DNA from 2 places in the Corynebacterium vitaeruminis DSM 20294 genome. Region 1 is predicted to be linked to the other one. Evidence: predicted binding sites of a transcription regulator. Region 1 holds the regulator's gene; the other holds the start of a gene.
The links. Region 1 encodes LexA, which represses DNA repair genes until DNA is damaged. Its sites were predicted from a motif close to CGAACANNTGTTCG; they were not measured.
Positions count from the first base shown of each region.

Region 2: the regulator LexA is predicted to act here: its motif matches at 4,148-4,161, upstream of B843_RS13220 (HNH endonuclease signature motif containing protein).

Region 1 covers NZ_CP004353.1:1,759,624-1,766,820, reverse strand. Annotated here, with positions in the region: gene ptsP (phosphoenolpyruvate--protein phosphotransferase) at 1-387, shown strand, start outside; gene B843_RS08090 (DeoR/GlpR family DNA-binding transcription regulator) at 459-1,238, opposite strand; gene lexA (transcriptional repressor LexA) at 1,575-2,285, opposite strand; gene B843_RS13820 (hypothetical protein) at 2,741-2,911, shown strand; gene nrdR (transcriptional regulator NrdR) at 2,949-3,410, shown strand; gene hrpA (ATP-dependent RNA helicase HrpA) at 3,407-7,197, opposite strand, start outside.
Region 2 covers NZ_CP004353.1:1,040,771-1,047,967, forward strand. Annotated here, with positions in the region: gene pth (aminoacyl-tRNA hydrolase) at 1-12, opposite strand, end outside; gene B843_RS04865 (NAD(P)H-dependent flavin oxidoreductase) at 40-987, shown strand; gene B843_RS04870 (fumarylacetoacetate hydrolase family protein) at 969-1,781, opposite strand; gene B843_RS04875 (hypothetical protein) at 1,821-2,093, shown strand; gene pth (aminoacyl-tRNA hydrolase) at 2,080-2,628, opposite strand; gene B843_RS04885 (50S ribosomal protein L25/general stress protein Ctc) at 2,687-3,301, opposite strand; gene B843_RS04890 (DNA alkylation repair protein) at 3,467-4,114, opposite strand; gene B843_RS13220 (HNH endonuclease signature motif containing protein) at 4,289-5,443, shown strand; gene B843_RS04905 (ribose-phosphate diphosphokinase) at 5,489-6,469, opposite strand; gene glmU (bifunctional UDP-N-acetylglucosamine diphosphorylase/glucosamine-1-phosphate N-acetyltransferase GlmU) at 6,569-7,197, opposite strand, start outside.

The DNA of each region.
Region 1 (7,197 bases):
TACCTCGACTTCGTCTCCATCGGCACCAACGACCTGACCCAGTACACCATGGCTGCCGACCGTATGTCCCCGCAGCTGGCGTACCTCACTGACCCGTGGCAGCCCGCGGTGCTTCGCCTCATCTCGCACACCTGTAAGGAAGGCAAGCGCTTCAACACCGCCGTGGGCGTGTGCGGCGAGGCCGCTGCCGACCCGCTGCTCGCGTGCGTGCTGACAGGCCTTGGCGTCAACTCGCTGTCCGCCGCATCCACCGCCATCGCCGGCGTAGGCGCGCAGCTGGCAGCCGTCGACCTCGAGACCTGCCAGAAGGCAGCCGAGGCGGCGCTCGACGCCGAGGGTGCCACCGAGGCCCGCGCCGCCGTTCGCGCGGTCATCCAGCCGAGCTAAGCAACGCGCAAAGCCGGTCGCTCCCTTCTATGCAAGAGGGGAACGACCGGCTTTTTGCTGCTTGTCGACGCCTACGGCGCGATGACCACTTCCACGCCCTTGTCGCGCAGTGCCTGCACGAAGGACTCCGGAGCGTTGGCATCGGTGATGATGACGTCGATCTCGGAGATGGCGCCGAAGCTCACGAGGTAGTCAGTGCCCATCTTCGTCGAGTCACACAGCACGACCACTTTGTGGGCGTTGGTGATCATGGCCGACTTGATCGCGGCCTCCTGCGAATCGGCGGTCGACAGGCCGTGGTCGAGGGTGAGCGCGTTGGTTCCGATGAACGCGACGTCCGCACGCATGAGCGCTAGGGTGCGCAGCGCCGTATCGCCGACGACGGCCTGGGTGATGGCGCGCACCGCGCCGCCGAGAAGCTGTACCTCGTCGAGGCCGGAGTTGGCCAGCGAGAGCGCGATGGAGAGGCTGTTGGTCACGATCGACCACTGCTTCGCCTGGGGCTGAACGGCGAGGAGGTCCGCGAGCGCGGCGGTGGTGGTACCGGCGTCGAGGAACATTCCGCCGTTGGCCTCGGGAAGGTAGGCGAGCGCCGCGTGGGCGATGGAGTTCTTCGCGCCCGATGCCGAACGCGCGCGTGTGTCCAGGCTGAACTCGGTGGTCTGGAAAGTCTGGTTGGCAACGGCGCCACCGTGGACGCGGTGGACGACGCCCTCCCGATCCAAGACCGCGAGGTCGCGCCTAATGGTCTCGGCGGTGACATCAAACCGAGAGGCAAGCTCAGTGACGTTGACGCGGCCCTCGACGGCGGTCAGTGAAGCAATCTGTCGGCGACGCTCCTCCGAATACATCTCTATCTCACAACTTTCTTTCAGGATTGACCACGATGCGGACATCGGACATGTCCGAACAATCCGTATGGGAATGAATAACTTAACTTCCATCCATTGTGGCACGCGGGGAGGGGCCCGAGAAGACACTTTCTTTTTGAATGAGGAGTAAACGGGCACTCAATCAGAAATTTGCGAGGAAGAAAACCAGAAAGGCCCGTTTTACTTGCACGGAAATACCAAACAAGCAAACATGTGACTCTCGTCAAAGTGCCGCCGGGCTACCCCAATCAGGGTGTAGAAAAAGACGCGCCCACCGAATTTTCGGTAAACACGTCCCTTTAGGGGTTCGGCAAATCACAGCTTTCGCATAACCGAGACCACCTTGCCCATGATGGTGGCGTCGTTGCCGGGGATCGGGTCAAACGCGGGGTTATGGGGAAGCAGCCACACGCCGGTGGAATCGCGGAAGAACTCCTTCACGGTGGCCTCGCCGTCGATGAGTGCGGCCGCAAACTCGCCCTGTTCGACCACCGGCTGCGAGCGCACAACGACCCAGTCGCCGTCCAAGATTCCGGCCTCGATCATGGACTCGCCCACGACCTGAAGCATGTACAGCTCGCCCTCGCCGACGATGTCCGCGGGCAGCGGGTAATAGGTGTCGATGTTCTCCTCTGCCAGGATGGGTGCACCAGCCGCGATCGATCCCACGACGGGGACCATGTGGGTGCCGGAGGACATGGAAGAAAGCTCTTCCGGGACCTTGTCGGGAACCGGGGCGAGCTTTGCGGCCTTTTTCCCCGGCTTCTTTGGCTGCTCCGGAAGGGCTCGGACGTCCACGGCGCGGGGTTTGTTGGGGTCCCTGCGCAGGAACCCCTTCTTCTCGAGCTCTTTTAGCTGGTAGGCCACTGAAGATGTGGACTGAAGCCCGGCCGCGTCGCCGATCTCGCGGATGCTCGGCGGGTAGCCGCGCAAGACGACCGCGTCCCGGATGACCTCGAGGATCCTGCGCTGTCGCTCGGTGAGCTTCGGTTCCTTGGGCTGTGGCGAAGACTTCTCTGTGCTCATAGTGTGTTGTGTCCTTTGCGTCTATTCGTCGCTCGGGGAGTGGGGACCGGCGCAGCGTGTGGAAAAGGATTCGAAAGGGCGATCTCGAAAACCTATTTGATCTTTCCTAGGACAGTGTAGCGCATGAGGGGACAAACAGGTACACATGTTCGAATTTCGTGTCGCGGGATTGACAACCATTCGAAAACAATCCATAATTTCGAACAGACATGCGAATCGGTTGGTTTCGGTGGGGAACCTTTTGTTTAAGGTTTTGCGTGTTCCTACAGATCGACCTAGTTTTCCTCAAAGGAGTTGTAATGACTATCTTGTCGCCACGTGCCAGCACGCGTCGTCATACTCGTGGCCCGGCCGCGCTTGTCGTTCCCGCTGCTGCAACCTGGGACGGCGGGACACTCGAGATCGGTGCCGGCCTAGCACCGGTTCGCACATTCGATCTAGGGGAAGGTGAACATGTGGAAACGGAGGCTTCCTCGGAAGTCAGCCGTTCGAGCAAGGCCTCCTCTTCGAGCCTCATCGTCGGCTTCTTGCTCGGGCTCACCCTCATGGGCGGCATGCTGGCCACCTGGCCGGAGGATGGGGCGGCGCCAGCCGCTACCGCGCCCGCGGTAAGCCAGGGCCGCTAGGAAAAGGCCACCTGTAGCAACCGGGTATGATGTAGCCGTGCATTGCCCGTTTTGTCACAGTCAGCATTCCAAGGTCATTGACTCGCGCGTCATAGACGGCGGCACGGCGATTCGTCGGCGCCGCGAGTGCAGCGTGTGCCAGGGCCGCTTTACAACCATCGAGAAGGCCCAGCTGCTGGTCATCAAGCGCAACGGCATTACCGAGCCGTTCAGCCGCGAAAAGGTCATCGTCGGCGTCCGCCGTGCCTGCCAGGGGAGGAACGTGTCGGAGGACGCGCTCAAGGTCCTCGCCCAGGAGGTCGAGGAGTCCGTCCGAAACAAGGGCAGCTCGCAGGTGTACGCGAACGACATTGGCCTCGCCATCCTCGATCCGCTCCGCGAGCTGGACGAGGTCGCCTACCTTCGCTTCGCGTCGGTGTACAAATCTTTCGAAAGCGCCGACGACTTCGAGTCGGAGATCCGGCTCATGCGCCGACGCGACCGGCAGAAGGAGTCCTAGGCCCCGAGCGACTGAATCGCCTTGGCGATCTTGCGCTCGGAAACGCTCTGGGCGGTACCCAGGCGCTGTGCGAACAGGCTCACGCGAAGCTCCTGCAGCTGCCACTGGATGTCGCGGATGTTTGACACCCGGATGGAGCCCTTCCGTGCCGAGGACACTTTCTGGCTCAGCTGTGCCTCGAGCTTTTCCACGACTTCCTGTCGCTGCTGGTCCTTGCCGGGGTTCCTGTCCATCTCCTCGAGCCGGATGCTCATGGCCTGCAGGTAGCGGGGGAGGTGCTTGAGCCGTGATACGCCGTGCTTGGACACCGCGTGCTCGGGCAGCAGGAAGTCCAGCTGCCGGTTGAGGTCGTCGATGGCGGCGCCCTTCCAGCCTTTGAGCTGGTTCTGGATGTCAAAGTAGGACACCAGACCGGGTGCGAGCGCGACGATCATTTGTCGCACCCTCCCCGCCACGAGCTGCCGGACGGTGGAGAGCAGGCTCTGGAACTCCTCCGGCGTGCGTACGGGCCCGCCGTGCTCCATCATGAGGTCGCGGATCGCCGCGGTGCGGGCATCGTTGACCAAGCCTTCCGGGCCGCCGTGCGGGTAGTTTTCCACCGCGACGCGCTGCTTGAGGGGGAGCCCGTTGAGCGTCTTCTGGGTGTTCACCGTGATCTCACGCAGCAGCATGGTGAGGTTCGCGCTGAAGATCGACGCCTCTGCCTCCTCCTTCGTGGGCATGGCCCTGACCGCGATGCCGTTGGGGGTGGCCACGAGCGCGGGGTAGGCCTTGACCTTCTGCCCGTCGACGGTGGTCTGGATGGCCTCCTTGACCTCGCCGAGGGTGTCCCTTGTCCAAGTAGTCGTTTCCTTCTGCTCGATGCGGCGGTTGACCCGCGACACGGACGACTTGATCTGTCCCGCGCGGCGGCGCTTGAGGGCGTCGAGGTCGCGGTCGGAGTCGATCACCTTGCCGTGGCGGTCGACGGCGGCGTATCGCATGCGCAGGTGGGCGGGCAGCTTCGTCTGGTCGAAGTCACCGGGCTCGATGGTGATGTGCGTGATCTCGCCTAGGCGCTGCGCGATCTGCTCCAACAGGCCGCCCTCGTCGGGATGGAGCGAGGGGAGGATGCGCTCGGCGAAGTTGGGGGCGGGGACAACCGAGCGGCGGATGTGCTTGGGCAGCGAGCGGATGAGCTCGGTGACGAGCTCGAGGCGCACGCCGGGGACCAGCCACTCGCAGCCCTCCTCGCTGATGCCAGCGAGCAGGGGGATGGGGACCTGCATGGTCACGCCGTCGTCGGGTGCGCCCGGCTCGAACACGTAGGAGAGCTCGAGCTTGAGGGAGTTCTGGTACCAGGTGCTCGGGAACTGTTCCTCGGTCACCTCCTGGGCGTCGTCGTGCAGCAGCTTGTCCGGGTCGAAGTCGAGGAGGGTTGCGTCCTCGCGGGAGGCCTTCTTCCACCAGCGGTCGAAGGTGACGCCGGAGTAGACGGACTCGGGCACGCGGGCGTCGTAGAAGTCGAAGAGGCTGTCCTCATCCACCAGCAAGTCGCGGCGGCGAGCCTTCGCCTCCAGCTCCTCGGCCTCGGCCAGCTTCTCGCTGTTCTTCTTGTAAAAGGCGTGGTGGGTGGTCCACTCGCCCTGAACGAGGGCGTGCCGGATGAACAGCGCACGCGCGTCCTCAGGCTCGACCCGATGAAAGGGGATGAGCCGGTCGACGACGATGGGCACGCCGTAGAGCGTGGCGCGCTCGTAGCACATCGCGTTGACGTGCTTCGTCGACCAGTGGGGCTCGGAGTACTGATGCTTGAGCAGATCCTGGGAGAGCTCCTCGACCCAGCGCGGGTCGATCGCCGCGACGTCGCGCGCCCACAGCCTGGAGGTCTCCACGAGCGCCGAGGCCATGATGAACTGCGGCGGCTTCTTGGACAGCGCGGAGCCCGGGAAGATCGCAAAGCGGGTGTTCCTGGCGCCCTGAAACTCCCTCGACTCGGCGACCCGGATACCAATGTGGGAGAGCAAACCCGACAGCAGCGAGCGGTGGATGGCGTCCTCGTCCGGCTTTTCCACGTCGTCCGCCGGCTTGTCCCAGCCGATCTGGTCACCGATGTTCTGCAGCTGGCGGACAAGATCCCACCACTCGCGGATACGCATGTAGTGAAGGAACTCTGCCTGCATCTTCTTCTTGAAGGCGTTGCCGGACAGCTGGGCGCGCTCGCCGGAGATGTAGTTCCACAGGTTGAGGTAGGTGAGGAAGTCGCTGGTCTTGTCCCTAAACCGGGCGTGGAGCTGGTCGGCCTGGGCCTGTTTTTCCAAGGGGCGTTCCCGAATGTCCTGGATGGACAGCCCGGCGACGATGACGTAGACCGCGCCCAGGCAGCCCAGCTGCTGTCCGGCGACGAGCATGCGCGCCATCCGCGGGTCGACCGGGATCCTCGCGAGCGTGCGTCCGACGCGGGTGAGCGTCGGGGAGCCGTTCTCCGAAGTGGAGTTGGTCAGCGCGCCGAGCTCGTGGAGCAGCAGCAGGCCGTCGCGAATGGAGCGGGTGTCCGGCTTCTGGATGAACGGGAACTCGTCGATGTCGCCTAGGCGAAGGCTGGCCATCTGAAGGATGACGCTGGCCAGGTTGGTGCGCAGGATCTCGGGGTCGGTGAACTCCGGGCGCGCCTCGAAGTCCTCCTCCGAGTACAGGCGGATGGCGATGCCGTCGGCAACGCGGCCGCATCGTCCCGAGCGCTGGTTGGCGCTGGCCTGCGAGATGGGCTCGATAGGCAAGCGCTGAACCTTGTTTTTGAGCGAGTAGCGGGAGATGCGGGCGGTTCCGGTGTCCACCACGAAGTGGATGCCGGGCACGGTCAGCGAGGTCTCGGCGATGTTGGTGGCCAGCACGATGCGGCGCCCGGAGTGCGGGCGAAACACCTTGTGCTGCTCCTCGTTGGACAGCCGGCCGTAGAGGGGAACGACCTCGGCGCCGCGCCACTTCTGGCCCTCGATGGCCTCCCTCGCCTCGCGGATGTCGGCCTCGCCTGCGAAGAAGCACAGGATGTCGCCGTCGCCGTAGCCCATCAGCTCTTGCAGGGCGTCGATGAGGCCGTCGACGGGGTCGATGTCGACCGTCTTCTCGCCCACCTGTGCCTGCAGCGGCCGGTAGAGGATCTCGACGGGGTAGGTGCGTCCGGACACCTCGATGATGGGAGCGGGGTTTCCCTCGGAGTCGGCAAAGTGCTCCGCAAAGCGCTCGGGGTCGATGGTCGCCGAGGTGATGATCACCTTGAGGTCGGGGCGCTTGGGGAGAAGCCGCTTGAGGTAGCCGAGCAGGAAGTCGATGTTGAGGCTGCGCTCGTGCGCCTCGTCGATGATGATCGTGTCGTAGGCGTTGAGGTAGCGGTCCCGCTGCATCTCAGCCAGCAGGATGCCGTCCGTCATGATCTTCACGGCGGTCTGCTTGGAGACCACGTCGTCGAAGCGGATGGCGTAGCCGACTAGATCGCCGATTTCGGTCTCGGTCTCGGCGGCGATGCGCTCGGCGACCGTGCGGGCTGCGAGCCTGCGCGGCTGGGTGTGCCCGATCATTCCCCGCACGCCGCGGCCGAGCTCGAGGCAGATCTTGGGGATCTGGGTGGTCTTGCCGGAGCCGGTCTCGCCAGCGATGATCACGACCTGGTGATTGGCGATGGCCTCGGCGATGTCGTCCTTGCGGGCCGAGACGGGCAGCTGCTCGGGGAAGGAGATCTCCGGTATGGACAGCCTGCGCAGCTCCACGTCTTCCGCCGCGCGGGTGATGTCGTTGGCGATGGCGTCGA
Region 2 (7,197 bases), 720 kb from region 1:
AAACAAAGGCATGTCCTCATCATTGCATAGGATGTGGACATGACCTTCCCCACGATCATCGCAGCGCCCATGGCGGGCGGCCCGTCCACCCCCGCCCTCGTCAGAGCCGTCGCCCGCGCCGGGGGCCTCGGCTTCCTGCCCTCCGGAAACATCAGCGCCGACCAGCTTGCCCGCGACATGGCGGACGTCGGCGACGTCGAGTACGGCGTCAACTTCTTCTTCCCGCAGCCCTTCCATCCCGCCGTGGGGGACGTCGAGGCGGTGCGCGGCAGGCTCGAGCCCTTCCTCGACGAGGTGCCCGAGGCGGTCACGCCGGACTTCTCCAACCAGTTCGAGGAGAAGTGGGAGGTCGTGCTGGCCAACCCGCCGAAGGTGGTCTCCACCAGCTTCGGGTGTTTCACCCCGGAGCAGATCGACGAGGCGCACGCTGCTGGCATCGAGGCGTGGGTGAGTGTGACCAGCGTCGAGGAGGCCGAGGCCGCGCGTGGCGCGGACGCGCTCATCGTGCAGGGATACGAGGCCGGCGGCCACCGGCTGACCTGGGATGCCGCCGCCGAGCCCAACCACCTGTCCGTCGAGGAGCTCCTGCCGCAGGTCGCCGAGCGGGTCAGCGTGCCGCTCATCGCCGCGGGCGGCGTGCGCACGGCCGAGGACGTCAAGCGCTTGGTGGCCGCTGGGGCCGCGGCGGTCTCGTGCGGCTCGGTGTTCCTGCTCTCCGACGAGGCGGGCACCAGCGAGTTCAACCGATCCCTTCTTCTCAAGGGCGGCGCGACCGTCTCCTCCCGCGCGTTCTCCGGCCGCTACGCGCGGGGGCTGCGCACCGAGCTCACCGACGCGCTCGGCGACCTGCCGCCGATCTACCCCTACCTCTCCCCCCTGACCAAGTCGCTGCGCGGCACCGAGGCGGGGGCCTACTGCCTGACCGGCGACACCCGTGGCATCCCCACCGGCAGCGCCGAGGACATCGTCTACTCGCTGTCGATGTAGGTGGTGTTGGCGATCGCGCCGATGCCCTCGATCGCGACGGTGACGGTCTCGCCGTCTCGGATGTAGCGCTTCGGGGTGCGGGCGTGGCCCACGCCGTCTGGGGTGCCGGTGGCGATGACGTCGCCCGGCTCCAGCGGGTAGATCTGCGAGATGAAGGAGACGAGGGTGGGGCAGTCGAAGATGAGGTCGTCGGTGGTCCCGTCCTGGAAGACCTCCTCGCCCCAGGTTGCGGTGATGCGCGGCCCCGGCTGCCACTCGTCCGCGGTCACGATCCAGGGGCCGAAGCCGGCCGAGCGGTAGTAGCTCTTTCCCTGATGGAACTGCAGGGTGCGGGTCTGCCAGTCGCGCTGCGTGTAGTCATTGATGATGGAATACCCGAGGATGTGATCCGTCGCCTCCTCGACGCTCACCCGGTGCGCCCGTTTGCCGATGACGACCGCGAGCTCGGCCTCCGCATCGAGGGCGCCCGCGTCGGACTCGCGGACGTGGATGTCGTCGTAGGGGCCGGTGAGCGCCTCGGGGAACTTGATGAAAAGCGTGGGAAACTCCGGCAGCTCGCGCCCCATCTCGAGGATGTGGCGGGCGTAGTTGAGCCCCACGCAGATGATCTTCCCCGGTCGGGGGATGACCGGTCCTAGGTCCTTCGGGTCGAAGGTGATTTCCTCACCCTGCCCCACCAGCCCATCCCGCAGGAACGTCCCCGCATCGGTCTCGGCCAGCACCCTTCCTCTATTCTCTCCCGTCACTTCGATGGCGCGGTAGCCAGTTGCGGTCCTGAGGGTGGCGAGTTTCATCGGATGCTCCTTTGCTTAGGCTGTGCTAACTTAGATGGTATGGGAAGAGTTGATTCGTGGGCCTATGCCCGAGGCGAGGTGACCTGGGAAGAGTTGTGCGCCCAGGTGTCGAAGCCCTCGCACGTCAAGGACTCGAAGCTCAAGAAGGTGCGCCGCGCCCTCGAAAAGGGCCCCAAGAAGGGGAAGTGCTGCCAGGATCGTCCCCGCTGCGTGAACTGCCCGACCGTGGTTCATCGGTTGAAGAAGGAGTCCGCGCTTACGCTTGACGACGAAGGCCTTCGGCTGGCGCTCATCAAGGCTAGGAAGTGGTGACAAACCGCGCGACCTCGTCGGCGGCGTCGGCGAGGGCGATGGGCAGCTCCTTCATCTCCGCCTTGCTAAACGGCTTGAGCACGAAGCTGGCCACATCCATCCTCCCCGGCGGGCGCCCGATCCCGATGCCCACGCGCACGTAGTCCTTCGTGCCCAGCGACTTGGTGATGGACCGCAGGCCGTTGTGGCCGTGATCCCCGCCCGAGAGCGACACCTTGACCTGGCCGAATTCCAGCTCCAGGTCGTCGAAAAGCACGACAACCTGGGCGGGTGGGACCTTGAAGAAGTCTGCGAGCGCGCGCACGGGCGTGCCGGAGAGGTTCATGAAGCAGCGTGGCTGGGCGAGGATCGCCTTCTTGCCGCCGAGGCGGGTCTCCGCGATCAGCGTGTTCGACTTCTTGTGCGGGCGCAGCGAGTCGTGCCCGAGGAGCTCGTGGAGCGCCATGTATCCCGCGTTGTGCCGGGTGCGTTCGTACTGGGGGCCGGGGTTTCCCAGCCCCACGATGAGGAAAGGTGCGTCAGTCACCTGTCTCATCATAGAAAAAACCGCGGGAAGGTGCGCACGGCACTCCCGCGGTTTGCGGCGTTACTGACTACTCAGCGTCGCCCTCAGCCTCGGCTGCAGGTGCCTCCTCCTCGGAGGTCTCGGTCTCCTCGGCGACCTCCTCGATGCGCTCGATGGTGGCGACAACTGCCTCGGGGTCGGTGACCAGGGTGGTGTTCTCCGGCATAGCCAGGTCGCCAGCGTGGACGCGAGCCTCTTCCTCGAAGCCCTCGATGGAGAAGGTGATGTTCTCCGGGATGGACAGAACGTCGGCCTCGACCAGGACGTGGTCGAGATCCTGGACGAGCATGCCGGAGATCGGGGCGCCCTCGAGCACGACCGGAACCTCGACCTCAACCTTCTCGCCGCGCTTGATGGCGAGGAGGTCGACGTGGTCTGCGTCCAGGGTCAGGACGTTCTGGTCGACGTGCTTGACCATGGTCAGGTGCTTGTCGCCCTCGATGTCCAGCTCGAGAACGGCGTTGGAGCCGTGGTTACGCAGCAGGGAGTGCAGCTCGAGGCGGGAGACGGCGAAGTGGACCGGAGCCTCGAGGTCCAGGCCGTAGATGACGCCCGGGACGAGGCCTGCGCGGCGGGTGCGGCGGGCAGCGCCCTTGCCGAACTCGTTACGCGGCTGAGCAGCAATGGTGGGGTAGGAAGCCATTCCTATTTCTCCTTTTGTCATGGGGTTTCGGCCGCGAAATGACAAAAGGCCCGCGGCCGACTCGAATGTCTTGGTCGAGTCTTCGCAGGCGTTTCAAAAAAGCTTGAGAATTACATCGCGTCGATAACGGCGCTTGCGCGCCCTCGCCGAGACTGAAAAATCCTATCACGCCTTGCGGTTTCCGGCCAAACCCTTGAGCGCCTCCCTCCTGGCCAGCGGGGCGAGGTCGTGCTGCTCCACGAATCGCTGCACCCACTCGGGCTCGGTGCGCGCGTAGTCCCGCAGCGCCCAGCCGATCGCCTTATTGAGGAAGAACTCGCCGGTACCGTTGGCCGCGTCTATCATCTCCGCGAGCAGGAGGGGGTCGGTCTTTTCCTTGAAACCCAGCTGATGAATGACGCTGACCCGCCGCAGCCAGAGGTTGTCCGTGCGCGACCACGCCCGCATGTCTCGCGGGGAAGCCCGCTTCCCGACCACCTTGGCCAGCGCATCCACGGTGTCCCACCAGGAGTTGGTGGTCACGAGCGCGGCCAGCCAGCTCACCCCCAGCTCCCCCTTGTAGGCGCGCAGCAGGTCGCAGGCCACGTAGTGGAACTCGCGTTCCTCCTGCGCCCACAGCTCCTCGGCCAGGTTGCAGACTTCCGCGGGTTCGCGGCCCCTCCAGCTCCTTATCAGCTCCTTCGTCGCTTCACGACGACCAGGGGTTTTGATGCCTAAGAATGGGAAGTGGTTTCTCATGTATGTGCTCATGGCCTGGGCGTCTGCCGGATTGGCCAGTGGCTCGAGTGCGGCGCGCACGGTCGCTGCGGTCATGCCCCAACCCTAGCAGAAGGGTATTGAATTTGTCGAACAGGTGTTCTAGGATGGGTGGTGGGTAAAGGATTGACTTCGATACAAGCCAACACTTTAAGGGGCCGCTACATGCGGGAAATAACGATCGAGGACGGGGCATTCTTCGAGCATCGCGATCCCGATTCTCCGTTGAGTATGAATGATCAAGAGTCTGCGCGGAGGCAGTTCCATCAGTGGTTCGTCCTCTGCATCCGCGACGAGGACGCCGAGGACGTGGACGCCATAGTCCATGAGTCCGTCGTTGCCCGCCAGTTTGGAGTGTCCAACTATCGCGCAGGACGCCTCCTCGATGCCATGCGGTTCTTTCACCACATGCCTGTCACCCTTGGGCGTCAGTTGGATGGGTACCCGCTCGATCTAGAGCGGATCTTGAGCATCTGCGCCCCGCTCGCGGGGCTCACGCCGGAAGAGCTGGCCGCTATCGACGAGGAGGTGGCGTTTCTCATCACTCCCACGGTGAAAGGCCAAGAGCTTCCCCTGAAACGGAAGCTTGGGAGGCAAGTCACGGACATCGTTGCCATGCACTTCGGCGAACTGGTCAAGGATCCGGAGGAGGGGCGCTTCCTCCAGATGCACGACGACGGCGAGGGAAACACACACCTCGAGGCCGTCGTATCCGGTGCCGCGGCGGATGTGCTCCAGCAGTGCCTCGAGCAGAAGGCCGCCGAATTGCAGGAGGAGGCGGACCAAGAAGAGTCCGAGGAGCCGCAGAAGTTCACACCATACTCCGCCGAGGTCTTCGAGGAATTCATCCGAGACCGCGTCACCAAGTATTCGGTGACCCTCAACCTGTTCACAAGCCCGGACATGGAGGGGCTCTACATGCCCACGGTCGGCTTCCTCAGCAAGGAAGAGTCCGCCAAGTGGCGGGCCATCGCCGCCAAGGCGCGTGACCTGAGCGCGGCAGAGATCGAGGAGGTGAATCACTACTCGTTCAGCGAGCGCATGCAGGTGTACATGAAGTTTAGGGACGACGGCTGCCGCAGCCCCGGCTGCACCCACACCGTCTGCGATCACGACCACCAGGTCAACTACGCGGACGGAGGCAAGACCAGCCCGTCGAACGGCGTGCTGCTGTGTCGTTCCTGCCACAACATGAAAAGCTCCGGCCTCGTGGACTACGAGGTGGAGGATGGGGTCGTGAAGTGGAGGACGCCGGACGGAAAGGTGGTTACCAGCTACCCGGCGGGGGTTGGTCGAATGTTCGCTCGGACCTATCACCTGAGAAGGAGGAAGCAACAGGAAAGGCGACAAGGCCGCCTCGTCCCAGAGCTTCCGCCACCATTCTAGGGAAAGCAAAAAGTGCCCCCGGAGGGGCACTTTTAAGAAAGGAGTTTAGGCCTGACCCTCGAACAGGTCGGTCACGGAACCGTTCTCGAAGATCTCGTGAATGGTCTTGGCCAGAAGCGGGGCGATCGGCAGGACGGTGAGGTTGTCCCAGCCCTCGGTGCTCTGCGGGAGCGTGTCGGTGGTGATGACCTCCTTGGCACCACACTGCGACAGGCGCTCGCGAGCGGGATCGGAGAACACGCCGTGGGTGCAGCCGATGATGACGTCCTCGGCGCCCGCGTCGCGGAGCACACCGACGGCACCGGCGATGGTGCCGCCGGTATCAATCATGTCGTCGAGCAGGATCGCGGTCTTGCCGGAAACGTCGCCGACGACGCGGTTGGCCACGACCTGGTTGGCAACGTCCACGGAGCGGGTCTTGTGGACGAAGGCCATCGGGGCATCGCCCAATACGTTGGCCCACTTCTCGGCAACCTTCACGCGGCCAGCATCGGGGGAGACCACCACGATGTTATCGAGGGAGTAGTTCTCCTTGATGTAGTCGGTGAGGATCGGCATGGCGTGCATGTGGTCGACCGGGCCGTCGAAGAAGCCCTGGATCTGATCGGTGTGCAGATCGACGGACACGATGCGGTCGGCGCCAGCGGCCTTGAGCAGGTCGGCGACGAGGCGGGCGGAGATGGGCTCGCGGCCGCGGTGCTTCTTGTCCTGGCGGGCGTAGGGGTAGAAAGGCAGGATTGCGGTGATGCGCTTGGCGGAACCACGCTTGAGCGCATCGATCATGATGAGCTGCTCCATCAGCCACTTGTTGAGCGGCTGGGTGTGGGACTGGATCACGAAAGCATCGGAGCCGCGGACGGACTCCTCGAAGCGGACGAAGATCTCGCCGTTGGCGAAGTCGCGGGCGGTCATCGGGGTGAGCTCGATGCCAAGCTCCTTGGCGACGGCTTCACCGAGCTCGGGGTGGGCACGACCCGAGAACAACATGAGATTCTTGCGGCTCTCGGTGAGGTGTTTGGAGGTCATAGGTGGGGCATACCTTCCTGGGGTGAGTCCAAAGTTAACTCGGAATGAATGGAAAACAAACCAATGATTAGCTTAATAGGTGGAGCGGGGGAGGGTGCTTTAAGCGTCCGTTTCTTCGGTGCGCGCTGCCTCCGCTGCTTGGGCCGCGGGGGTGCCGGGGCGCTTCTTCTCCACCCAGCCCTCGATGTTGCGCTGCTTTCCGCCCGAAACCACGAGGGCGCCGGCGGGGACGTCCTCGCGGATGACGGTGCCCGCGCCGGAGTAGGCGCCGTCGCCGACGGTGACTGGGGCGATGAACATCGTGTCGGAGCCGGTGCGCACGTGGGAGCCGATGGTGGTGTGGTGCTTGTTTACGCCGTCGTAGTTGACGAACACGCTGGATGCGCCGATGTTCGACTCCTCGCCGACGGTGGCGTCGCCGATGTAGGTAAGGTGGGGGACCTTGGAAGCGCGACCGATCTGGGCGTTCTTGGCCTCCACGAAGCCGCCCAGCTTGCCCTTCTCGCCGAGTACGGTGCCCGGGCGGATGTAGGTGAACGGGCCCACCGTCGCCTCGGCGCCGATGACGGAGTCGAAGCCGTGCGTGCGGACCACGCTAGCGCCCTCGCCGACGGTCATGTTGGTCAGCGTGGTGTCGGGGCCGACCTCGGCGCGGTCGGCGATGGAGGTGGTGCCGAGCAGCTGGGTGCCGGGGTAGATGGTCACGTCCTGGCCGACGGTGACGGTGA